DNA from 2 places in the Streptomyces sp. NPDC020958 genome. Region 2 is predicted to be linked to the other one. Evidence: predicted binding sites of a transcription regulator. Region 2 holds the regulator's gene; the other holds the start of a gene.
What was found. Region 2 encodes HrcA, which represses chaperone genes, less so after heat shock. Its sites were predicted from a motif close to TTNGCACTCNGNNNNNCNGAGTGCNAA; they were not measured.
Positions count from the first base shown of each region.

Region 1: the regulator HrcA is predicted to act here: its motif matches at 3,081-3,107, upstream of groL (chaperonin GroEL).

Region 1 covers NZ_JBVHFU010000004.1:477,543-489,320, forward strand. The annotation lists gene ACZ3KP_RS16045 (alpha/beta fold hydrolase) at 220-1,005, shown strand; gene groL (chaperonin GroEL) at 1,295-2,917, opposite strand; gene ACZ3KP_RS16055 (cold-shock protein) at 3,249-3,452, opposite strand; gene ACZ3KP_RS16060 (MoaD/ThiS family protein) at 3,922-4,197, opposite strand; gene thrC (threonine synthase) at 4,245-5,528, opposite strand; SAM riboswitch class I at 5,547-5,688, opposite strand; gene ACZ3KP_RS16070 (glucosyl-3-phosphoglycerate synthase) at 5,846-6,790, shown strand; gene ACZ3KP_RS16075 (alpha,alpha-trehalose-phosphate synthase (UDP-forming)) at 6,874-8,307, shown strand; gene otsB (trehalose-phosphatase) at 8,357-9,223, opposite strand; gene ACZ3KP_RS16085 (DUF3263 domain-containing protein) at 9,282-9,515, opposite strand; gene ACZ3KP_RS16090 (ABC transporter substrate-binding protein) at 9,534-10,802, opposite strand; gene ACZ3KP_RS16095 (ROK family protein) at 10,932-11,778, shown strand, end outside.
Region 2 covers NZ_JBVHFU010000009.1:156,693-168,470, forward strand. The annotation lists gene ACZ3KP_RS25285 (AMP-dependent synthetase/ligase) at 1-1,204, shown strand, start outside; gene ACZ3KP_RS25290 (response regulator) at 1,307-1,867, opposite strand; gene ACZ3KP_RS25295 (SpoIIE family protein phosphatase) at 2,212-4,209, shown strand; gene hemW (radical SAM family heme chaperone HemW) at 4,330-5,562, shown strand; gene ACZ3KP_RS25305 (DUF3097 domain-containing protein) at 5,689-6,495, opposite strand; gene ACZ3KP_RS25310 (MBL fold metallo-hydrolase) at 6,530-7,252, opposite strand; gene hrcA (heat-inducible transcriptional repressor HrcA) at 7,428-8,444, shown strand; gene dnaJ (molecular chaperone DnaJ) at 8,445-9,581, shown strand; gene ACZ3KP_RS25325 (nitronate monooxygenase) at 9,690-10,766, shown strand; gene ACZ3KP_RS25330 (16S rRNA (uracil(1498)-N(3))-methyltransferase) at 10,763-11,521, shown strand; gene ACZ3KP_RS25335 (VOC family protein) at 11,572-11,778, shown strand, end outside.

The DNA of each region.
Region 1 (11,778 bases), on a different contig from region 2:
GTACCCGAGGCCGGGCACCCGAGGTCGTACGGTCCGGCTCGTCGACCGGGTGGTATGTGCACGCGCATCGAGTGCGCGTCGTGCACAACGATCCGTCCGCCCGCGCGCATTCCCGCTCCCGGCACCGAAGCCGTGTGACCCCCGCCACGGCCCCGGCGGGGGTGCCTCGCGTCCCTTATCGGGTGGCGGCCCGCACCGGGGCGCTGCGAGCATCTGCGGATGCAGACACTCGCCGACGAGCTCGGTCACCTCTCCTACTCCGTCACCGGTGACGGACCGCCCGTCGTACTCGTGCACGCCGGCGTGGCGGATCACCGCATGTGGGACGCGGTCGCACCCGCCCTCGCCGAACGGCACACGGTCGTCCGGTACGACCTGCGCGGCTTCGGCGCGTCCGCGCCGCCGAGCGGACCGTTCGGCGAGAGCGACGACCTACGCCGCCTCCTGGACCACCTCGGCCTCGACCGGGTCCGGCTGGTGGGCGCCTCCTGGGGCGGCCGGGTGGCCGTGGACTTCACGCTCACCCACCCGGACCGGGTGCACTCGCTGGCGCTGCTCGCCCCGCCGTGGCCGGGGTACGACTGGTCCGCGCAGATGATCACGTACGACGAGGCCGAGACGGCGGCGCTGGCCGCGGGCGACCTGGACACCGCCGTCCGGGTGAACCTGGACATGTGGCTGCGCGGGCCGGCCCGTGGCTGGGACGACGTCGCCGACGGACTGGCCGACCGGCTCCGCGAACCGCTGCGCACGTCGCTGGTGAACCAGGACGTGGTGGGCGAGTACTCCCAGGGGCCCACGGCCGGCGACCTCGCCGGCATCCGCGTGCCCACCCTGGTGGGGATCGGCAGGCTCGACGTCACCGACTTCCAGGACATCGCGCGCCGCTACGCCGCCGGGATCCCCGGCGCCACCCTGGTCGAGTTCCCCACCGCCGCGCACCTGATCGCACTGGACGCACCCACCGAACTCACCGCGGCACTGGGCCCGTTCCTCGCCCGTTGAGGACTGCCGGGACCGCCCGCGGCACACTCGTCGGTCACCGGCCTCCCCCAGCCTCCGGCCAGGAGGCACCCCGCCGCGCCGTCCGCCGCGGCAGCGACCGCCCGAGCACGGCACCCCCGCCCCGCGGCCGGACGCACCAGCCCCCGCCCGCCGAACGCCCCGCCGAACGGGGCCCGCTCCCCGCCCGTCGGGGGCCTGGGCCGGGCCCGGGTACGGCGAAGGGCGGTACCCCCTGGCGAACAGGGGGTACCGCCCTCGGCGCTGTGCGGGAGCTGCCGAGCCGTCAGGCTCAGAAGTCCATGTCACCGCCCGGCATGCCGCCCGGGGCGGCCGCGGCGGCCTTCTCCGGCTTGTCGGCGATGACGGCCTCGGTGGTGAGGAACAGCGCGGCGATGGAGGCGGCGTTCTGCAGGGCGGAACGCGTCACCTTCGCCGGGTCGATGATGCCCTCGGCGACCAGGTCGACGTACTCACCGGTCGCGGCGTTCAGGCCGTGACCCGGGGTGAGGTTGCGGACCTTCTCCACCACGACGCCACCCTCGAGGCCGGCGTTGACGGCGATCTGCTTGAGCGGGGCCTCCAGGGCGAGCTTCACGGCCTGCGCGCCGGTCGCCTCGTCACCCTCCAGCTCCAGCTTCTCGAAGACCTGGGAGGCCTGCAGCAGGGCCACGCCACCACCGGCGACGATGCCCTCCTCGACGGCCGCCTTCGCGTTGCGCACGGCGTCCTCGATGCGGTGCTTGCGCTCCTTGAGCTCGACCTCGGTCGCGGCACCGGCCTTGATGACGGCGACGCCACCGGCGAGCTTGGCCAGGCGCTCCTGGAGCTTCTCGCGGTCGTAGTCCGAGTCGGACTGCTCGATCTCGGCGCGGATCTGGTTGACCCGGCCCTGCACCTGCTCGGTGGAGCCGGCGCCGTCGACGATGGTGGTCTCGTCCTTGGTGATGACGACCTTGCGGGCGCGGCCCAGCAGGTCGAGGGTCGTGTTCTCGAGCTTGAGACCGACCTCCTCGGAGATGACCTCGCCGCCGGTGAGGATGGCGATGTCGTTCAGCATCGCCTTGCGGCGGTCGCCGAAGCCCGGGGCCTTGACGGCGACGGACTTGAAGGTGCCGCGGATCTTGTTGACGACCAGGGTCGACAGGGCCTCGCCCTCGACGTCCTCGGCGATGATCAGCAGCGGCTTGCCCGACTGCATGACCTTCTCCAGGAGCGGGAGCAGGTCCTTGACGGAGCCGATCTTGGAGTTGGCGATCAGGATGTACGGGTCGTCGAGGGACGCCTCCATCCGCTCCATGTCGGTGGCGAAGTACGCCGAGATGTAGCCCTTGTCGAAGCGCATACCCTCGGTGAGCTCCAGCTCCAGACCGAAGGTCTGGGACTCCTCGACGGTGATGACGCCTTCCTTGCCGACCTTGTCCATCGCCTCGGCGATGAGCTCGCCGATCTGGGTGTCGGCGGCGGAGATGGAGGCCGTGGAGGCGATCTGCTCCTTCGTCTCGACATCCTTGGCCTGCTCGAGGAGGGCACCGGAGACGGCCTCGACGGCCTTCTCGATACCGCGCTTGAGGGCCATCGGGTTGGCGCCGGCGGCTACGTTGCGCAGACCCTCCTTGACCAGGGCCTGGGCGAGAACGGTCGCGGTGGTCGTACCGTCACCGGCGACGTCGTCCGTCTTCTTGGCGACTTCCTTGACCAGCTCGGCGCCAATCTTCTCGTACGGGTCCTCGAGCTCGATCTCCTTGGCGATGGAGACACCATCGTTGGTGATCGTGGGGGCGCCCCACTTCTTCTCGAGGACGACGTTGCGGCCCTTGGGGCCGAGCGTCACCTTGACGGCGTCCGCGAGCTGGTTCATGCCGCGCTCGAGGCCGCGCCGCGCCTCCTCGTCGAACGCGATGATCTTGGCCATGTGAAGTGGTCCCTCCAGGACTGGGGGTGAGTCTTCGAGGACCGCGCCCGCGCCCGCGACGGACGGCTCGCCGACCCGTGGGTTCCTTGCCCCACCCGGCCTGCGGGCCTCACCGACCCGGTCCTTCTTTGTCACTCTCACCTTCAGAGTGCTAACGCAATGATTAGCACTCGGCCTAGGCGAGTGCAAGCGCCTCCCGGGTATCGGGCGGCGCGCTCAGCCGCCCGCGAACACCCGGGCGGCGCCCTCCGGGGCCCGGACCGGCGCCCTCCGGGACACGGCGAAGGGCCCGCCCCCTGACGGGAGCGGGCCCTTCCTCGTGTGTGCCGTTTCAGGCGGTGACGCGAACCATGTCGGCCTGCGGGCCCTTCTGACCCTGCGAGATCTCGAACTCGACCCGCTGGCCCTCTTCCAGGGTGCGGTAGCCGTCCATCTGAATCGCGCTGTAGTGGACGAACACGTCCGCACCACCGTCGACCGCGATGAAGCCGTACCCCTTCTCCGCGTTGAACCATTTGACGGTGCCCTGAGCCATGCCTAACTCCCCTATTACTGGCCCTTGCACAGATCCACACTTCGCGGATCCGGGTCAGACCTCACCCCCCATTGGTTGGGGGCGTGCGCCGGAACGCGTCGACCGCGGCTGAATGTATCTGTCCAACTGCCGTCTGCAACAGGTCAATCGGACGAGAATTCTGGGCGGGAAGGGTCCGGAATGTAGCGAGAATTCGGTTGAATTCAGGGCAAGTCGGGCCCCATAAAAGCCACGAAAGCCGCATATGACCGGCACACTTTGGCTACTTCTTGGCAGGCCAGCGGTATCCAATAACAGGGCCCGCGCCCCGGTGATCGGGACCGTGTTCCCCAACTGTACCGCGCTCAACCACACAGAATTGCCCCCTCCGCTTCTCTCGCGGAGGGGGCAATCCCATTCACAACCCGTGATTCCTGTTACCGAAGGTAATGTTCGGTCATTCGGCCATCACGTCAGGCGGGTCGGCGGCTCAGCCACCGGCGACGGCCGGGATGATGGAGACGCCGGCGCCGTCCGGCGTGACCGTCTCCAGGCCCTGCTCGAATCGCACGTCGTCGTCATTGACGTACACATTGACGAACCGGCGCAGCTTGCCCTGGTCGTCGAGAACGCGGGCGGCGATCCCGGTGTGGTTCTTCTCCAGGTCGGCGATGACCTCGCCGAGGTTGGCGCCTTCCGCGGCGACCTCGGCCCGGCCGCCGGTGTAGGTACGCAGGATGGTGGGGATGCGAACGGTGACGCTCACTGTCTAGACCTCCGGTCCGGGCAACGCCCTGGTTCTGTGCGGTCGGCTCAGGCGAGCCCGGCCTCGTGGAAAGACTCGAGATTCGGGCGGATGGTCGCGGTGAGTCCCGTACCCGCGACCGCGTCCAGTGTCTTCAGTCCGTCACCCGTGTTGAGGACGACGATCGACTTCGCCGGATCGATGAGCCCGTTCTCGATGAGCTTCCTGGTGACGCCGACCGTCACCCCGCCCGCGGTCTCCGCGAAGATGCCCTCGGTCCGCGCGAGCAGCTTGATGGCGTCGACGACCTGCTCGTCGTCGACGTCCTCCACCGCGCCGCCGGTGCGCCGCGCGATGTCGAGGACGTACGGGCCGTCGGCCGGGTTGCCGATGGCGAGGGACTTGGCGATGGTGTTCGGCTTCTGCGGCCGGACCACGTCGTGACCCGCCTTGTAGGCGGTCGACACCGGCGAGCAGCCCTCCGCCTGCGCACCGAAGATCTTGTACGGCTTGTCCTCGACGAGCCCGAGCTTGATCAGCTCCTGCAGCCCCTTGTCGATCTTCGTGAGCTGGGAGCCGGAGGCGATCGGGACGACCAGCTGGTCCGGGAGCCGCCAGCCGAGCTGCTCGCAGATCTCGTACGCGAGCGTCTTGGAGCCCTCGGCGTAGTACGGCCGCAGGTTGACGTTGACGAAGCCCCAGCCCTCGCCGGCCGGGTCGCCGATCAGCTCGGAGCAGAAACGGTTCACGTCGTCGTAGTTGCCCTCGATGCCGACGAGCTCGCCGCCGTAGATCGCGGCCATGACGACCTTGCCCTGCTCCAGGTCGTGCGGGATGAACACGCAGGAGCGGAAGCCGGCCCGGGCCGCGGCGGCGCCGACGGCACCGGCCAGGTTGCCGGTGGAGGAGCAGGAGAGCGTGGTGTAGCCGAAGGCACGGGCGGCCTCGACGGCCTGGGCGACGACGCGGTCCTTGAAGGAGTGCGTCGGGTTGCCCGAGTCGTCCTTCACGTACAGCCCGCCGGTGACGCCGAGCTCCTTGGCCAGGTTGTCGGCCTGGACGAGCTTGGTCCAGCCCGGGTTGATGTTCGGCTTGGTCGCCACGTCCGCGGGGACGGGCAGCAGCGGCGCGTAGCGCCAGATGTTCGCGGGTCCCGCCTCGATCCGCTTGCGGAGCTCCTCGGTGTCGTAGCCCGAGAAGTCGTACGCGATCTCCAGCGGGCCGAAACACTCCTCGCAGGCGAACACCGGGCCGAGCGGCACGCGGTGGCCGCACTCGCGGCAGGACAGCGCGGCGGCGGGGCCGAGGTCCACGGTCTTCGGGGAAGCGGTTGCAACAGTCTGCGCAGCCATGTGAGGCGAGGCCCTTTCTCCTCATCTTCCTCACGGCGCATCTCGCCGTGAGACGGATTTGGCACCTTCCCTAGCCGGGAGCCTCGCTGTGAACACGAGACCGGCTGGAGGGTTGCCGGGGCTTCATCGGGCCGTTTCCCTCTGCCCCTCTGGATGAGCTGTATTCGGTTGTCAACGCACGGTGACCCCAGGACATGCGATGGTCACGCGCGTTGTTCAAGACTGTAACCGAAGGCCAGGACAGTTGAGATAGTCGTCCGTACCGCGAGATGGATCACACCCCGCAGTGTGACCGTGACAGTGAGGAGCCGCTGACTGTGCTGGAAGAAGCCGAGCGCTGGCTGGCCACCCGCTCCTGGTCCGTGACCGACCGTCCGCTGCACCGGATACTCGCCGCCAAGCAGCGCACCGGTCAGTCCGTCTCCGTCGTGCTGCCCGCGCTCAACGAGGAGGAGACGGTCGGCGACATCGTCGCGGTCATCCGTCACGACCTGATGCGGCAGGTGCCGCTCGTCGACGAGATCGTGGTCGTCGACTCGGGCTCCACCGACCGCACGGCGGCGGTGGCCGCGGCGGCGGGCGCCCGGGTCGTCCACCGTGACACGATCCTCCCCCGCATCCCCGCCGTCCCCGGCAAGGGCGAGGTCCTGTGGCGCTCCCTGCTCGTCACCGGCGGGGACGTCATCTGCTTCGTCGACGCCGACCTGAAGGACTTCTCCTCCGACTTCGTCACCGGCATCGTCGGCCCGCTGCTGACCGACCCGGACGTGCACCTGGTCAAGGCGATGTACGACCGCCCGCTCGCCGGCGCGGCGGGCCAGGGCGGCCGGGTCACCGAGCTGATGGCCCGCCCCCTGCTGAACATGCACTGGCCGCAGCTGGCCGGGTTCGTGCAGCCGCTCGGCGGCGAGTACGCGGCCCGCCGCACCCTGCTGGAGCAGCTCCCCTTCCCGGTCGGCTACGGCGTGGAGCTGGGCATGCTGGTGGACGCCCTGCACCTGGTCGGCCTGGACGCGCTCGCCCAGGTGGACGTCGGGGTGCGCAAGCACCGCCACCAGGACGGCCAGGCCCTCGGCCGGATGTCCGCCGCGATCTACCGCACGGCCCAGCTGCGGCTGGCCCGCGGCCATCTGATCCGCCCGTCCCTGACCCAGTTCGAACGCGGCGAGGACGGCTTCGAACCCCGCACCTACTCCGTGGACACGGAGGAACGCCCGCCGATGGTGGAGATCGCGGAGTACGCCGACCGCCGGGTGGCCTGACCTGGTACACGTTCGCCCGTCGGGCGTGGCCGTACGTTTGAGCGTTTACAAGCCGGGCTAGGTTGAGGCGTATGGCTTCCCCCATGGCTTCCACCGGCAGTGCAGAGGTGCTGGTCGCGTCCAACCGCGGCCCGGTTTCGTACGAGGTGCACCCTGACGACGCGGACCGCGCCCTGCGTGCCAAACGCGGCGGCGGCGGGCTGGTCTCGGGGCTCTCGGCCATCGGGCCGGACGCGAACGCGGTGTGGGTGTGCGCCGCGCTGAGCGACGGTGACCGCGAGGCGGTCCGGCGGGCCGGGGGCGGCCTGCTGCCGGAGGCGGACACCGGGGGCCAGCGGGTCCGGATGCTCGACATCGAACCGGGCGTGTTCTCGGACGCGTACAACGGCATCGCGAACTCGGTGCTGTGGTTCGTCCACCACATGCTCTACCAGACCCCGCTGGAACCGGTCTTCGACGCGGAGTTCCGGCGCCAGTGGGAGTCGTACCGGGCCTACAACCGCGCGTTCGCCGAGGCGCTGGCCGAGGAGGCGGGCGACGGCGCGGTGGTGGTGATCCAGGACTACCACCTGGCGCTCGCGCCCCGGATGCTGCGGCAGCTGCGGCCCGACCTGCGGATCGGTCACTTCTCGCACACCCCGTGGGCACCGCCGGACTACTTCCGGCTGCTCCCCGACGACATCGCGGCGGAGCTGCTGAGCGGGATCCTCGGCGCCGACCACGCGGCGTTCCTGACCCGCCGCTGGGCGGACGCGTTCGTGGCCTGCTGTCACACGGTGCTGGGCCCGGGGATCCCCTCCTCGTCGGACACCCGGATCGGGGTGCACGGCCTGGGCGCCGACGCCGACTTCCTGCGCAAGCGGGCGCACGAGCGGGACGTGGACGAGCGGATGGCGGCCCTCCGGGAGGAGATCGGGGAGGGCCGCAAGACCATCGTCCGGGTCGACCGGACCGAGCTGTCGAAGAACATCGTGCGCGGGCTGCTCGCCTACCGGCAGCTGCTCGACGACCGTCCCGAGTGGCGGGAGCGGGTGGTGCACGTCGCGTTCGCCTACCCCTCGCGGCAGGACCTCGCCGTCTACCGGGACTACACGGCAGAGGTGCAGCGGGTCGCGGACGAGATCAACTCGGCGTACGGGACGGCGGACTGGACCCCGGTGGTGCTGCACGTCAAGGACGACTTCGCGCGCTCGCTGGCGGCGTACCGGCTGGCCGACGTGGCCCTGGTGAACCCCATCCGGGACGGCATGAACCTGGTCGCGAAGGAGATCCCGTTGGTGTCGGACGAGGGGTGCGCGCTGGTGCTCTCGCGGGAGGCGGGGGCGTACGAGGAGCTGGGCGAGGACGCGGTGGTGGTGAATCCCTACGACATCGGGGGGACCGCGGCCGCGTTGCAGGAGGCGTTGACGATGAGGGTGGAGGAGCGGGCGGAGCGGTGCAAGCGGCTGGCCGCCGCGGCGACCGCGTTGCCTCCTGCGGCTTGGTTTCTTGAGCAGTTGGGGGCGTTGGGAGGGTAGTTCGTCGGGTGCGGGTGGGTGGGGGCTGGTCGCGCAGTTCCCCGCGCCCCTAAAGGGCGCTCATGGCAGCCAGGGTCTGTAGGAGCCGTACGACGCCCTCCGGGCCGTTCACCACCAGGTCTGCTCGGTCGGCGAGGTCGGTCACCTCCTCGTTGCCGCTGCACACCAGGAGGCCCGGGACGTTCTCCTTGCGGAGTTCCTCCACCGCGGCGAAGGCCGGGATGTCGCCCAGGTCGTCGCCCGCGTAGAGGACCGCGCCCGCGCCGATCTCCCTCGCGAACTCGCGGAGCGCCACCCCCTTGTCCATGCCCGGCGGGCGGAGCTCCAGGACCAGGCGGCCCGGTTCGACGATCAGGGCGTGCCGGGTGGCCAGGTCGGTGAGGGGGACGCGGAGGGCTTCGAAGGTGGCCTGGGGGTCGTCGGCCCGGCGGGTGTGGACGGCCACCGCGAACCCCTTGTCCTCGATCCAGGTGCCGTGCGCGGCGCCCACGCGGTCGAGGAGGGCGGGGAGTTCGGCGCGGACGGCCGCGATGCCGGGGTGCGGGGGCGGGGCGGTGAGTTCGCCGGTGGCCGCGTCCCAGCGTTCGGCGCCGTAGTGGCCGAGGACGACCAGGTGTTTCAGGCCGGGGATCTCGGCGAGGCCGCCGTGGCGGACGGCGACCTCGGCCGGGCGGCCGGTGATGACGGCGACGGCGGCCACCTTCGGCGCGAGGGCCGACAGGGCCGCCGCGGCGTCCGGGTGGGCCCGCGCCTGCTCGGGGTCGGCGACGATCGGCGCCAGCGTCCCGTCGAAGTCGAGGCCGACGAGGGCGGTGCGGGGCCGCGCGAGCAGCGCTTCGAGTCCTTCGCGACCGGCGGGGGTGCGTGGCGTCGGGAGGGGTTCCGTGACGTGGGGGTCCGTGCTGTGGTTGCCCATACGGCTGACAGTATCCGAGCGCCCTCGTTTCAAGCGTCCCGAAGATCCCCCACGGCCGTCAGCGCTCCCCGCGCCGCGTCTCGCGCACTCTGCGCAGCCGGTTCACCGTCACCGGGTCGTGGGCCAGTGCCCGCTCGTCGTCGAGCAGGGCGTTGAGGAGCTGGTAGTAGCGCACCGGCGCCATGTCCAGCTCCTCCCGTATCGCCCGTTCCTTCGCGCCGGGGCTCGGGAAGCCCCGGCGTTCCAGGGCGAGGATCGTCAGCTCGCGTGCGCCCAGTTCTTGCCGGTCCATGCCGAGAACCGTACGCGCTCAGCCGGTCGCGGCCGCCGTACGGCTGTCCGCGAGGGACGCCTCGGCCTGGATCTGCGTGAGCACGCTGGTCGGGTTGCCGGACGGGCTGACCGCCGTACCGATCTGCTTCTTGATGTCGGCGCTGACGGCCGCCCAGGACGTCTTGCCCGCCGGGTACAGCTCGGAGGTCGGCAGCTGCTCCAGGAAGGGGCGCAGCTGCTTGTCCTGGGCCTGGCCGGAGTCGGTCATCGTCTGGGACGCGGACGTGGTGACGGGCAGCAGACCGTACTCGCGGGAGAAGTCGAGGACGTTCTTCTCGCTGTAGACGTAGTTCAGGAAGTCGCCGACCTGCTTGGCGTGGCCGTTCTGCTTGAACGCCGCCATCCAGTCGGTGACGCCCATGGAGGCGGTGGGGGTGGACTGGCCGGCGCGGGCCGGCATGGCGACCGTGCCGAACTTCACGCCCTTCTTCTCGGCCTGCTTGATCAGGGTGGGGTGGCCGTTGAGCATGCCGACCTGGCCGTCGGCGAACGCGGCGAACGCGGTCGCGCGGTTCAGCCTGCCGGGGGCGGTCGGGCCGGTCAGCCCCTTGCCGACCAGCTCGTCCTTGAGCCAGGTGAGGGTGTCGATGTTCTGCGAGGAGTCGATCGTGTACGTGCCGGTGTCGTCGGTGTAGCCGCTGCCCCCGCTGAGCAGCCACTGCATCGTCTCCGCCTGCGCCTCCTCGGGGCCGAGCGGCAGCGCGTACGGGTACTTCACGCCGCGTGCCTTGAGCGCCTCGGCGTCGGCCGCCAGTTCGGTCCAGGTGGTGGGCGGGGTGAGGCCGGCTTCGGAGAAGAGGGTCTTGTTGTAGAAGAGGACGCGCGTGGACGCGGCGAAGGGGATGCCGTACTGCGCGTGGTTCCACTGGCCCGCCTCGGCGAGCTGGGACGGGAAGTCGGCCTGCACCGGGATGGAGAGCAGGTCACCGGCCTCGTACAGCTTGCCGGCCGCCGCGTAGTCGGCGTACGCGCCGATCTGGGCCAGGTCGGGGGCCTTGTCGGCGGCGACCATCTCCTTGACCTTGCGGTCGACGTCGTTCCACGAGTAGACGGTGACGTCGATCTTCACGCCGGAGTGCGTGGCCTCGTACGCCGCGGCCAGCTTGTCCCAGTACTTCTGGGAGCTGTTGGCGGCGGAGTCCCCGTAGTCCGCGGCGACGAGTCTGAGGGTGACGTCCGAGGATCCGGTCGTCCCACAGCCACCGAGGACCGCCGTCATGCCCAGAGCGGACACCACCGCGGTCATTCCTGCCTTACGCCGCCGCACCTGTACTACCTCGATCTAACTGTCTCGCCGTTCAACATGTGGACCCATAAGGTCTACACCACGCGAGTGGACTAGACCTCTTGCGGGTCGGCGGGCCACACTGTCCTCGTGAGACATGTCATCGCCCTGGACGTGGGCGGCACCGGAATGAAGGCCGCGCTGGTCGGCCCGGACGGCGAGCTGCTCCACCAGGCCCGCCGGGCGACCGGCCGCGACCGCGGCCCCGACGCCGTGGTCGCCGCCATCCTCGACTTCGCCGCCGACCTGCGGGCCCACGGCGAGCGGCAGCTCGGCGAGCCGGCGGCCGCGGCCGGCGTGGCGGTGCCGGGCATCGTCGACGAACACGCCGGGACCGCGGTCTACGCGGCCAACCTCGGCTGGCGCGACGTTCCGCTGCGCGCCCTCCTCTCCGACCGCCTCGGCGTCCCGGTCGCCCTCGGCCACGACGTCCGCACCGGCGGGCTCGCCGAGGGCAGGCTCGGCGCGGGCCGGGGAGCGGACCGCTTCTTCTTCGTGGCGCTCGGCACCGGTATCGCGGGCGGCTTCGGCCTGGACGGCCGGGTGGAGCCGGGCGCGCACGGCTTCGCGGGCGAGATCGGCCACGTGGTCGTACGGCCGCGGGGCACCCCCTGCCCGTGCGGGCAGCGCGGCTGTCTGGAGCGGTACGCGTCGGCGGCGGCGGTGAGCGAGGCGTGGGCGGAGGCCTGCGGCGACCCGGAGGCGGACGCGGCGGACTGCGCGAAGGCCGTCGCGTCCGGCGACCCGAACGCCGTACGGGTGTGGGAGGAGGCGGTCGGCGCCCTGGCCGACGGCCTGGTCACGGCCCTGACCCTGCTGGACCCACGCGTCCTGATCATCGGCGGCGGCCTGGCGGAGGCGGGAGACGTGCTCTTCGACCCGCTGCGGGAGGCGGTGCGGACCCGGGTGACCTTCCAGAAGCTCCCGGCGATCGTCC
Region 2 (11,778 bases):
GGCGATCGCCGCGACCGGGCTGATCGGCAGCGAGGACGTGCAGTACCTGTGGCTGCCGCTCGCCCACGTCTTCGGCAAGGTGCTCACCTCCGGGCAGATCGAGGTCGGTCACGTCACCGCCGTCGACGGCCGCGTCGACAAGATCATCGAGAATCTCCCGGTCGTGCAGCCGACGTACATGGCTGCCGTGCCCCGCATCTTCGAGAAGGTCTACAACGGCGTCGCGGCGAAGGCCCGCGCCGGTGGTGCGGCCAAGTACAAGATCTTCCAGTGGGCGGCCGAGGTCGCCCGCGAGTACGCCAAGGTCACCCAGGACAACTTCCGCCGCACCGGCGCCGCGACCGCGCCCTTCGGCCTGGCCGCCAAGCACAAGGTCGCCGACGGCCTGGTCTACTCCAAGCTGCGCGAGGCGTTCGGCGGACGGCTGCGGGCCTGTGTCTCCGGTTCCGCCGCGCTCGCGCCCGAGATCGGCTACTTCTTCGCCGGCGCCGGCGTGCACATCCTGGAGGGCTACGGCCTCACGGAGTCCTCGGCGGCGTCCTTCGTCAACCCCGGCGAGGCCTACCGCACCGGCACGGTCGGCAAGCCGCTGCCCGGCTGCGAGGTGCGGATCGCCGACGACGGCGAGATCCTGCTGCGCGGCCCCGGCATCATGCAGGGCTACCACGGGCTGCCCGAGAAGACCGCCGAGGTCCTGGAGAGCGACGGCTGGTTCCACACCGGTGACATCGGTGAGCTGTCGCCCGACGGCTATCTGCGGATCACCGACCGCAAGAAGGACCTCATCAAAACGTCCGGCGGCAAGTACATCGCGCCTGCCGAGGTCGAGGGACAGTTCAAGGCGGTCTGCCCCTACGTCTCCAACATCCTGGTGCACGGCGCCGACCGGAACTTCTGCACCGCGCTGATCGCCCTCGACGAGGCCGCGATCCTTGAATGGGCGAAGGAAAACGGCCTGGACGGCAAGCCCTATGCCGAGGTCGTGGCCGCGCCGGTCACCGTCGAGATGGTCGACGGATACGTCAGGCAGCTCAACGAAGGTCTCCAGAAGTGGCAGACCATCAAGAAGTTCCGGCTGCTTCCGCGGGATCTCGATGTGGAACACGGGGAGATCACGCCGAGTCTGAAGCTGAAGAGGCCGGTCGTGGAGCGGGAGTACAAGCACCTCATCGACGAGATGTACGCAGGGACCCGGGAGGCCTAGGCCCTGGGGTTTCGTGGGCGGACCCTGGTCCGAAGGGAAGGGGCGCGTGGGGAGCGGTCGTGCGGTTCCCCCCCGCGCCCCTCCGCGTCCTTTGCATCCGCGTCAGTGCGATCTGGTCCCGCTCAACAGTCGCCGAAGTTTCCCGGCTTCTTCTCTCAGCACCGCTACATCGACGGGTTCCTCGGACAACCGGGCCTCCATGACCGCCAGCCGCCTGCTCAACTCGCCGAAATCGGCCTGTTCCCGCGCCAGCAGTGCCTCCAGTTGCTGGTTCTTGCGGTGCAGTTCCAGGAAGACGTTCACCTTCGCCCGCAGCACCCACGGGTCGAACGGCTTCGTCAGGTAGTCCGCCGCGCCCGTCGCATAGCCGCGGAACGCGTACCCCGCCTCCTCCTCCGCTCCCGTCAGGAAGATGATCGGGACGTCCTTCGTCCGGTCGAGGCGTTTGATGTTCGCGGCTGTCTCGAAGCCGTCCATGCCCGGCATGTGGATGTCGAGCAGGATCACGGCGAAACGACGGAGCAGAAGAGCGTTCATCGCCTCCTCGCCGGACCGCGCCCGGACCATCGGCTCGTTCAACGAGCCGAGGACGGCTTCCAGCGCGGTCAGGTTGTCCTCCATGTCGTCGACCAGGAGGATGCCGGCCCGCTCGTCAGCGATCATTGCTCCGTCCGTTCGGTCGTCGGCCGCCCTGTCGCCTCCCGTGCCGTCGGGGCGTTCGTCCGGGCGGTCAGGGCCTGCCGGCTCCCGCCTCACGCGCCGCGTTTCGGTGCCGAGGCGGGCGCCGGGCCGTGAGTGCCCCGCGCGGCGGTCGGCGCGGGGAGCGGAGGGCGCGGTGGTGATGCTCGGAGTTGTTCCGGTTTCTGTCCGTCTTCGAGCACACGCGTAGCACTGTTCTCACTCATGGCGGCCCACTTCGGTAACTCGGTGCTTATGGGCGCAGTCAGTCTGTCACTCTGTCCGCATCCGTCGGGATGTATTCGTCCGAACTGCTCGGGGAGCTGGACATGGGGGCCATACCCACGCAACGGGAGACCGTCTCCCGGGTCCGCGAGGCGCCTGCGCGCGACGAGGCGCCCGCCGCCGAGGAAGCGCACGACAGCGCGGTCCCGCGCGCGCAAAGGTGCGCGACCCTGCCCGGAAGCCCCCTCGCGCCCGGTTCCGCCCGCGCACTGGTGCGCGCCTCCCTGGACGAGTGGAGCGACTGCGGACTGCTCGGCCGGGAACAGCAGCGGGTCGCCGAGGACGCCATGGTCGTCGTCAGTGAACTCGTCACCAACGCCGTGGTGCACGCGGGCACCGACGTCGAGATCGACTGGTGGCTGGAGCAGTCCGTCCTCGACGCGCGTGACCCGCGCGAACGCAGCGAAGAGATCGCGTTCGTCGTCGAGGTGACCGATCACCATCCCTCCCGGGCGCCCCGCGACCACCCGGGCGAGACACCGTACGAGACGCCGGAGTACGGGCGCGGGCTGCGGCTGGTCGCCACGCTCGCCGAGTCCTGGGGGGTGACGTACCGCACCGGTGCGAAGTCCGTGTGGGCGCGGCTGACCGGCCGCGGCGGCACCCTGCCCGACGAGCAGGAGCTGAGGGTCGCCGAGATCCTCGCCCCCGAGCCCCCCGCGCCCCCCGCGCCCCCCGAGCCGTCGGCCGCGCCCGACCGGAGCTGCCCGCACCGCCCGGAGCGGGACCGCGACTGGCTGAACCGGGGTGCCCTGACCTTCCTCGCGGAGGCCTCCGACCTGCTCGCCGGGCAGCTCGACGAGAACCTGGTGGCCGCCCTCACCGGCCAGCTGATCGTGCCCAGGCTCGCCGACTGGTGCGCGGTGTGGCTGGAGGACGAGGCGACCGTACGCGGCGGCTGGAACGACCCGACCGGCGCCGGCGGGCCGCGGCTGGCCCGTGTCTGGCACGGCAGCGAGAACCGCATCGAGGAGCTGCGCCGGGCCCTGGAGAAGGACCCGCCGGGCGTCACGGAGGGCCTGCGGGCGGGGCCCGAGCCCTACCCCTGGCCAGGCGCGGCGCTCGGCCCGCGGGACGCCCACGGCGCGGCGCTCGCCTACCGGCTGATCGCGGGCGGGCGGCCGCTCGGCACGCTCGTCATCGGACGCTCGGGACCGGACGGCTTCCCCGACGAGATCACCGGTCTGGTCGAGGACTTCGGCCGCCGGGTCGCCCTGGCCATCGGCGCGGCCCGCCAGTACGCCCGGCAGGCCACCATCAGCGCCGTCCTGCAGCGGGGGCTGCTGCCCGGTGCGGTCGCCGAGATCCCGGGCGTCGCCAGTGCGCTCGTCTACGAGCCCTGCGACAAGGGCGGCCCCAGCGGCGACTTCTACGACCTCTTCCCGGCGAGTGACGGCCGCTGGTGCTTCGCCGTGGGCGACGTCCAGGGCAAGGGTCCCGAGGCGGCCGTCGTCATCGGCCTGGCGCGGCCCTGGCTGCGTCTGCTCGCCCGCGAGGGCTACCGGGTCGCCGACGTCCTGGACCGGCTCAACCAGCTGCTCCTCGACGACGCCACCGAGGCCGCCGACGCCGCCGCGCGGGCCCTGGTCGCCGCCGGTGGCCACCTGCCGCCCGGCGACGGCCCGCAGACCCGGTTCCTGTCGCTGCTGTACGGCGAACTGATCCCTCTCGAAGGCGGCGGGGTGCGCTGCACCCTGGCCTCCGCCGGGCATCCGCTGCCGCTGCTGCTCGGCCCCGACGGCCGGGTGCGTACCGCCGCCCGGCCGCAGACGCTGCTCGGCGTCGTCGAGGACGAGACCTACACCAGCGAGACGATCGAGCTCGCGCCGGGCGACAGCCTGCTGTGCGTGACGGACGGGGTCACGGAGCGCCGCTCCGGTTCCCGGCAGTTCGACGACGGGGACGGGCTCGCCCGGGCGCTGGCCGGCTGCGCGGGGCTGAGCGCCGAGCTGATCGCCGAGCGGATCAGGCGGCTCGTCCACGAGTTCGGTGGCGGCCAGCCCGAGGACGACCTGGCGCTGCTGGTGCTCCAGGCGGAGTGACGGCGCGGTGACCGGCACCGTACGGGGACGCGTGCGTGCGCGGGCATCCGTACGCGGCGAGTGCGGGACAGCGCGCGTGCGCGGGCATCCGCACGCGGTGAGTACGGGACAATGGGGGACATGCCTTCCGTACTTCCCGACGGCGAGCCGGTCCCGGACGACGGCGCGCTCCCGGCGGCCGCGCTGGCCGGCGCCGCCGCCCGCCCCCTCGGGTTCTACCTGCACGTCCCCTACTGCGCGACCCGCTGCGGCTACTGCGACTTCAACACCTACACGGCGACCGAGCTGCGCGGCACCGGTGGGGTGCTCGCCTCCCGCGACAACTACGCGGACACGGTGGCCGACGAGGTCAGGCTGGCCAGGAAGGTCCTGGGGGACGACCCGCGGGAGGTGCGGACCGTGTTCGTCGGGGGCGGTACGCCGACGTTGCTGGCCGCCGGTGATCTGGTGCGGATGCTGGACGCGATCCGGGACGAGTTCGGGCTCGCTGCGGACGCGGAGGTCACCACGGAGGCGAACCCGGAGTCCGTCGACCCGGCGTATCTGGCGGCCCTGCGGGAGGGCGGCTTCAACCGGATCTCCTTCGGCATGCAGAGCGCGCGGCAGCACGTCCTGCGGGTGCTGGACCGTACGCACACGCCCGGCCGCCCCGAGGCGTGCGTGGCCGAGGCCCGGGCGGCCGGGTTCGAGCACGTCAACCTGGATCTGATCTACGGCACGCCCGGTGAGTCCGACGACGACTGGCGGGCCTCCCTGGACGCGGCGATCGGGGCCGGCCCGGACCATGTGTCGGCGTACGCGCTGATCGTCGAGGAGGGCACGCAGCTGGCGCGGCGGATCCGCCGGGGCGAGGTGCCGATGACCGACGACGACGTGCACGCCGATCGGTACCTGATCGCCGAGTCGGTGCTGTCCGGGGCGGGTTTCGACTGGTACGAGGTGTCCAACTGGGCGACCTCGGAGGCGGGCCGCTGCCTGCACAACGAGCTGTACTGGCGGGGCGCCGACTGGTGGGGTGCCGGGCCGGGCGCGCACTCGCACGTGGGCGGGGTGCGCTGGTGGAACGTCAAGCACCCGGGGGCGTACGCGGCGGCGCTGGCGTCGGGTCGGTCGCCGGGCGCCGGACGCGAGGTCCTGTCGGACGAGGACCGGCGGGTGGAGCGGATCCTGCTGGAGCTGCGGCTGCGGGAAGGGGTGCCGCTGGGGCTGCTCAAGGAGGAGGGGCTGAAGGCCGCGCGGCGGGCGCTGGGGGAGGGCTTGCTGGCGGACGGCCCCTTCGAGGAGGGGCGGGCCGTGCTGACGTTGCGGGGGCGGCTGCTGGCGGATGCGGTGGTGCGGGACCTGGTGGACTGAGGGGTCACCCCCGCGACAGCGGGGAGCACGACCTGCTCGGCCGTGCGGACGAACTGATCGGCGGACCACCTCCGCGTGGGCGGAGAGCCGTCCACCGGTTCCGGTGGATCAACGGCTCGGCGGACGTCAGGGCACGGTCACGTGGTCGATGAGACGCTCGACACATCCCAGCAGTTCCGGCTCCAGGTCCTTGTAGGAGTTCACGCGCGCGAGGATCGCCTGCCACACCGCGCCCGTGTTGTCCGAGGGCCAGCCCAGCGCCCGGCACACGCCTGTCTTCCAGTCCTGGCCGTGCGGGACGCGGGGCCAGGCGTCGATCCCCAGGGACGCCGGTTTCACCGCCTCCCAGATGTCGATGTAGGGGTGGCCGACCACCAGGGCGTGGTCCCCGGTCACCGACTGGGCGATGTGCCACTCCTTCGTGCCCGGCACCAGGTGGTCCACGAGCACGCCCAGCCGGGCGTCCGGGCCCGGTGCGAACTCGGCCACGATCGACGGCAGGTCGTCGACGCCTCCCAGGTACTCCACGACCACGCCCTCGATGCGCAGGTCGTCGCCCCACACCTTCTCGACGAGTTCCGCGTCGTGGCGGCCTTCCACGTAGATGCGGCCCGCGCGGGCGACACGCGCGCGTGCGCCGGGGACCGCGACCGAGCCGGAGGCGGTACGGGTGGGGCGGGCCGGACCCGCGGAGGCGGGCCGTACGAGGGTGACCACCCGGCCCTCCAGGAGGAAGCCGCGCGGCTCCAGCGGGAAGACGCGGTGCTTGCCGAAGCGGTCCTCCAGGGTGACCGTGCCCGCCTCGCAGCGGATCACCGCGCCGCAGAAGCCCGTGCCGGGTTCCTCCACCACCAGGCCGGGTTCGGCGGCCACCTCGGGCACCGGCTTCGGCTTCTTCCACGGCGGGGTCAGGTCGGCGGAGTACTGGCGCATTCGGATGACGATAGGAGAAGCGGGTGGGGTGTGCCTACGACACGCCGAAACGCGCCGCCAGGGCGTCGCGCTGGGCCCGTACGAACGCCGCGTCGACCACCGCTCCGTGACCGGGGACGTACCGGGCGCGGTCACCGCCGAGGGCCAGCAGCCGGTCCAGGGCGGCGGGCCACCGCGACGGTACGGCGTCGGGGCCGGCCTGCGGGTCGCCGGACTCCTCCACCAGGTCGCCGCAGAACACCACCTCGGGGTCGCCGGGGACGAGGACCACGAGGTCGTGGGCGGTGTGGCCGGGACCCACGTTGGCGAGCAGGACCTGGCGGCCGCCGCCGAGGTCGAGGGTCCACTCGCCGGAGACCAGGTGGCGGGGGACGGGGAGGGCGTCCGCCGCCTCCTCGGCCTCCGGGGCCGGCAGGCCGTTGCCTACCGCGTCCAGGCGCAGCCCGTCACGGTCGTGGGCGAGGACGGTCTGCGCGCCCACCGCCGCGTACAGGTCCGTGCCCGCGAACGCCGCCGCCCCGAGGACGTGATCGAAGTGGGCGTGGGTGAGCGCGAGATGGGTCACACGGTGGTCGGCGAGCGCCTGCGCCTGGGTGCGCAACCGGGCGCCCTCCGCGAGGCTCGACCCGGCGTCCACCATGAGGGCCGTGCCCGCCCCGAGGACCAGCCCCGCCGTGCAGTCCCAGCCGGGCAGCCGGCACCGGCCGACCCCGTCGGCCAGGCGCTCCCAGCCCAGCTCTTCCCAAGTCACCGTCATACCGCGACGCTAGCCGCAGAACGCGGCGGGTCCGTACCGTCCCCGTACCGACCTTGCCCAGTCGGTACCCGACGGCCGTACACTGGGCCGGGGACGCTGGCACTCGGGCTCGCAGAGTGCCAGACGAAAGACCCGAAAGGCCGCGGGGACGACTTTCTGGAGGTGTGGCGCGAAGATGCTGAGTGAACGCAGGCTCCAGGTGTTGCGCGCCATCGTCCAGGACTACGTCGGCACCGAGGAGCCGGTGGGTTCGAAGGCGCTGACCGAACGGCACAACCTCGGTGTCTCGCCGGCGACCGTCCGCAACGACATGGCCGCCCTGGAGGACGAGGGGTACATCGCCCAGCCGCACACCAGCGCGGGGCGGATCCCCACCGACAAGGGCTACCGGCTGTTCGTCGACAAGCTGGCCGGTGTCAAGCCGATGACCGCGCCCGAGCGGCGGGCCATCCAGAGCTTCCTCGACGGCGCCGTCGACCTCGACGACGTCGTGGCCCGCACGGTCCGGCTGCTGGCCCAGCTGACGCGGCAGGTGGCCGTGGTGCAGTACCCCTCGCTGACGCGGTCGACGGTGCGGCACGTGGAACTGCTCGCGCTCGCCCCCGCGCGGCTGATGCTGGTGCTGATCACCGACACCGGGCGGGTCGAGCAGCGGTTGGTCGACTGTCCGGCGCCGTTCGGGGAGGCGTCCCTGGCGGATCTGCGGGCGCGGCTGAACAGCCGGGTCGCGGGCCGCCGGTTCTCGGACGTGCCCCGGCTGGTGGAGGACCTGCCGGACGCCTTCGAGGCCGAGGACCGCGGTACGGTCTCGGCGGTGCTCTCCACCCTGCTGGAGACGCTCGTCGAGGAGAACGAGGAGCGGCTGGTGATCGGCGGTACCGCCAATCTCACCCGCTTCGGGCATGACTTTCCCCTCATGATCCGGCCCGTCCTGGAGGCTCTGGAGGAGCATGTCGTGCTCCTCAAACTCATGGGCGAGGCGGGGGATTCGGGCATGACCGTGCGCATCGGTCACGAGAACGCCCACGAGGGACTCAACTCCACGTCCGTGGTGTCGGTCGGTTACGGTTCGGGCGGCGAGGCACTCGCCAAGCTCGGCGTGGTCGGACCGACCCGCATGGATTACCCGGGAACGATGGGAGCGGTACGAGCGGTGGCACGGTACGTCGGACAGATCCTGGCGGAGTCGTAAGTGGCCACGGACTACTACGCCGTTCTCGGCGTGCGCCGCGACGCGTCGCAGGAAGAGATCAAGAAGGCCTTCCGTCGGCTCGCGCGCGAGCTGCACCCGGACGTCAACCCGGATCCGAAGACCCAGGAGCGGTTCAAGGAGATCAACGCCGCCTACGAGGTGCTCTCCGACCCGCAGAAGAAGCAGGTCTACGACCTCGGCGGGGACCCGCTGTCGCAGAGCGGCGGCGGGGGCGCGGGCGGCTTCGGCGCCGGCGGGTTCGGGAACTTCTCGGACATCATGGACGCCTTCTTCGGTACGGCGTCGCAGCGGGGGCCGAGGTCGCGGACGCGGCGCGGCCAGGACGCGATGATCCGGATCGAGGTCGAGCTCGACGAGGCGGCCTTCGGCACGACCAAGGACATCCAGGTCGACACGGCGGTCGTCTGCAACACCTGCAACGGTGAGGGCGCGGCGCCGGGCACCACCGCCCAGACGTGTGACATGTGCCGGGGCCGCGGTGAGGTCTCGCAGGTGACGCGGTCGTTCCTGGGTCAGGTCATGACCTCGCGGCCGTGTCCGCAGTGCCAGGGCTTCGGGACGGTCGTGCCGACGCCGTGCCCCGAGTGCGCCGGTGACGGACGGGTGCGGTCGCGGCGGACGCTGACCGTGAAGATCCCGGCGGGTGTCGACAACGGCACGCGGATCCAGCTCGCCGGTGAGGGCGAGGTCGGCCCCGGCGGCGGTCCCGCCGGTGACCTGTACGTCGAGATCCACGAGCTGCCGCACTCCACGTTCCAGCGGCGCGGCGACGACCTGCACTGCACGGTGACCATCCCGATGACGGCGGCTTCCCTCGGTACGAAGGTGCCGCTGGAGACGCTGGACGGGATGGAGGAGGTCGACATCCGGCCGGGCACCCAGTCGGGGCAGTCGATCCCGCTGCACGGGCGCGGGGTCACGCACCTGCGGGGCGGCGGCCGGGGCGACCTGATCGTCCACGTGGAGGTGACGACTCCCACCAAGCTCGACCCGGAGCAGGAGAGGCTGCTGCGGGAGCTGGCGAAGCTGCGCGGGGAGGAACGGCCGACGGGGCAGTTCCAGCCCGGGCAGCAGGGACTGTTCAGCCGGCTGAAGGACGCGTTCAACGGGCGCTGACGGGCCGCGGCATTCCCCTGGCATGTGCCAGGGTGGCGGCACATTCCTGGCATGTGCCAAAGCGGCGGCCGATTCGGTCTTGTCCGGAGGACGTGACAACATGCCGTCATGTCCTCCGCGCTGACCGATCTCTGCCGCTTTCCGATCGTGCAGGCCCCCATGGCGGGCGGGGCCTCGGGTCCGCAGCTCGCCGCCGCCGTGTCCGAGGCGGGCGGACTGGGGTTCCTGGCCGCCGGGTACAAGACCGCCGACGGGATGTACCAGGAGATCAAGCAACTGCGGGGACTGACCGGCCGCCCCTTCGGCGTGAACCTCTTCGTGCCGCAGCCGGAGTACGCGGAGTCCGGGGCCGTGGACCTCTACGCGCACCAGCTGGCCGGTGAGGCCGCCTGGTACCGGACCGAGCTCGGTGACCCGGACAGCGGCCGGGACGACGGGTACGACGCGAAACTCGCCGTCCTCCTCGACAACCCGGTGGCCGTGGCCTCCTTCCACTTCGGCGTGCCGAGCCGGGAGGCCCTGGACTCACTGCGCCGGGCCGGCACCTTCACCCTGGTCACCGCGACCACGGCCGAGGAGGCCCTCGCCGTCGAGCGGGCCGGCGCGGACGCGGTGATCGCGCAGGGTGTCGAGGCCGGTGGTCACCAGGGCACCCACCGGGACGTCCCCGAGAACGACGGCTCCGGGATCGGGCTGCTCGCGCTGGTCGCCCAGATCCGGGACACCGTGAGCCTGCCCGTGGTCGCCGCGGGCGGGATCATGCGCGGCAGCCAGATCGCGGCCGTGCTCGCGGCGGGCGCGAGCGCCGCCCAGCTGGGCACGGCCTTCCTGGCCACCCCCGAGTCCGGCGCCCCCGACGTGCACAAGCGGGCGCTGACCGACCCGCTGTTCACGCGCACCGAGCTGACCCGGGCGTTCTCCGGGCGGCCCGCCCGCGGCCTGGTCAACCGTTTCCTGCGTGAGCACGGCCCGTACGCGCCCGCCGCCTACCCGGAGGTCCACCACCTCACCGCCCCGCTGCGCAAGGCCGCCGCCCGGGCCGGGGACGCGCAGGGCATGGCGCTGTGGGCGGGGCAGGGCCACCGGCTGGCCCGGGAGCTGCCGGCCGGTCGGCTCGTGGAGACCCTCGCCGAGGAACTCGCGGCCGCGTCGACAGCGTTGTCGACCAAGGAGGAGGGGCGATGACAGCGCCCGTGTTCGTCGTCGAGCGGTTCCCCGCGGACTCCGCGGAGGGCGGCGGCCAGTACGTCCTGGACGGCCCCGAGGGGCGGCACGCGGTCTCCGTGAAGCGGCTGGAGGCCGGCGAGGAGGTCGTGCTCACCGACGGCGCCGGACGCCACGCCGTCTGCGAGGTGGTCGCCGCCGAGGGCAAGGACCGGCTCGTGGTGCGCCTGGGCGCGGTGACCGAGGAACCCGCGCCCGCGCCCCGGATCACCGTGGTGCAGGCGCTGCCCAAGGGCGACCGCGGGGAGGTCGCCGTGGAGACCATGACCGAGGTCGGCGTGGACGCGATCGTGCCCTGGCAGGCCGCCCGGTGCATCACCCAGTGGAAGGGCGACCGGGGGCTCAGGTCGCTCGCCAAGTGGCGGGCGACCGCCCGCGAAGCCGGCAAGCAGTCCCGCCGGGTGCGCTTCCCCGAGGTCGCGGACACGGCGACCACCAAGCAGGTCGCGGCGCTGCTCGCGGGCGCCGCCCTCGCCGCCGTGCTCCACTCCGACTTCGAGCACGACAGTGCGCCGCTCGCCACCGCCGAACTGCCCGCCGTGGGCGAGATCGTGCTGGTCGTCGGGCCTGAAGGGGGCGTGGCCCGGGACGAGTTGGCGCTGTTCGAGGAGGCGGGTGCGCGGGCGTACACCCTGGGGCCTACGGTGATGCGTACGTCGACCGCCGGCACCGCGGCCGCGGCCCTGTTGCTGGGCCGCACCGGCCGGTGGTCCTGACCCGTACGACAGCCGCACCGCACCCGCACCACCTCCTGGGGGAACGCGCCGTGGAACTCGCCCAAGTCCGGCTCCTGGTCACCGACTTCGCCGCCTGCTACCGCTTCTACTCCGACGTGCTCGGGCTGAAGCCGCAGTCGGGGGCGAGCGAGGGGCCGTACGAGAAGTTCAGTCCGCACGCCGGGTCCGCGGGGATCGCCCTGCAGGACCGGGCGATGATGGCCGAGACACTGGGCGAACTGGGGGACGCGGCGACC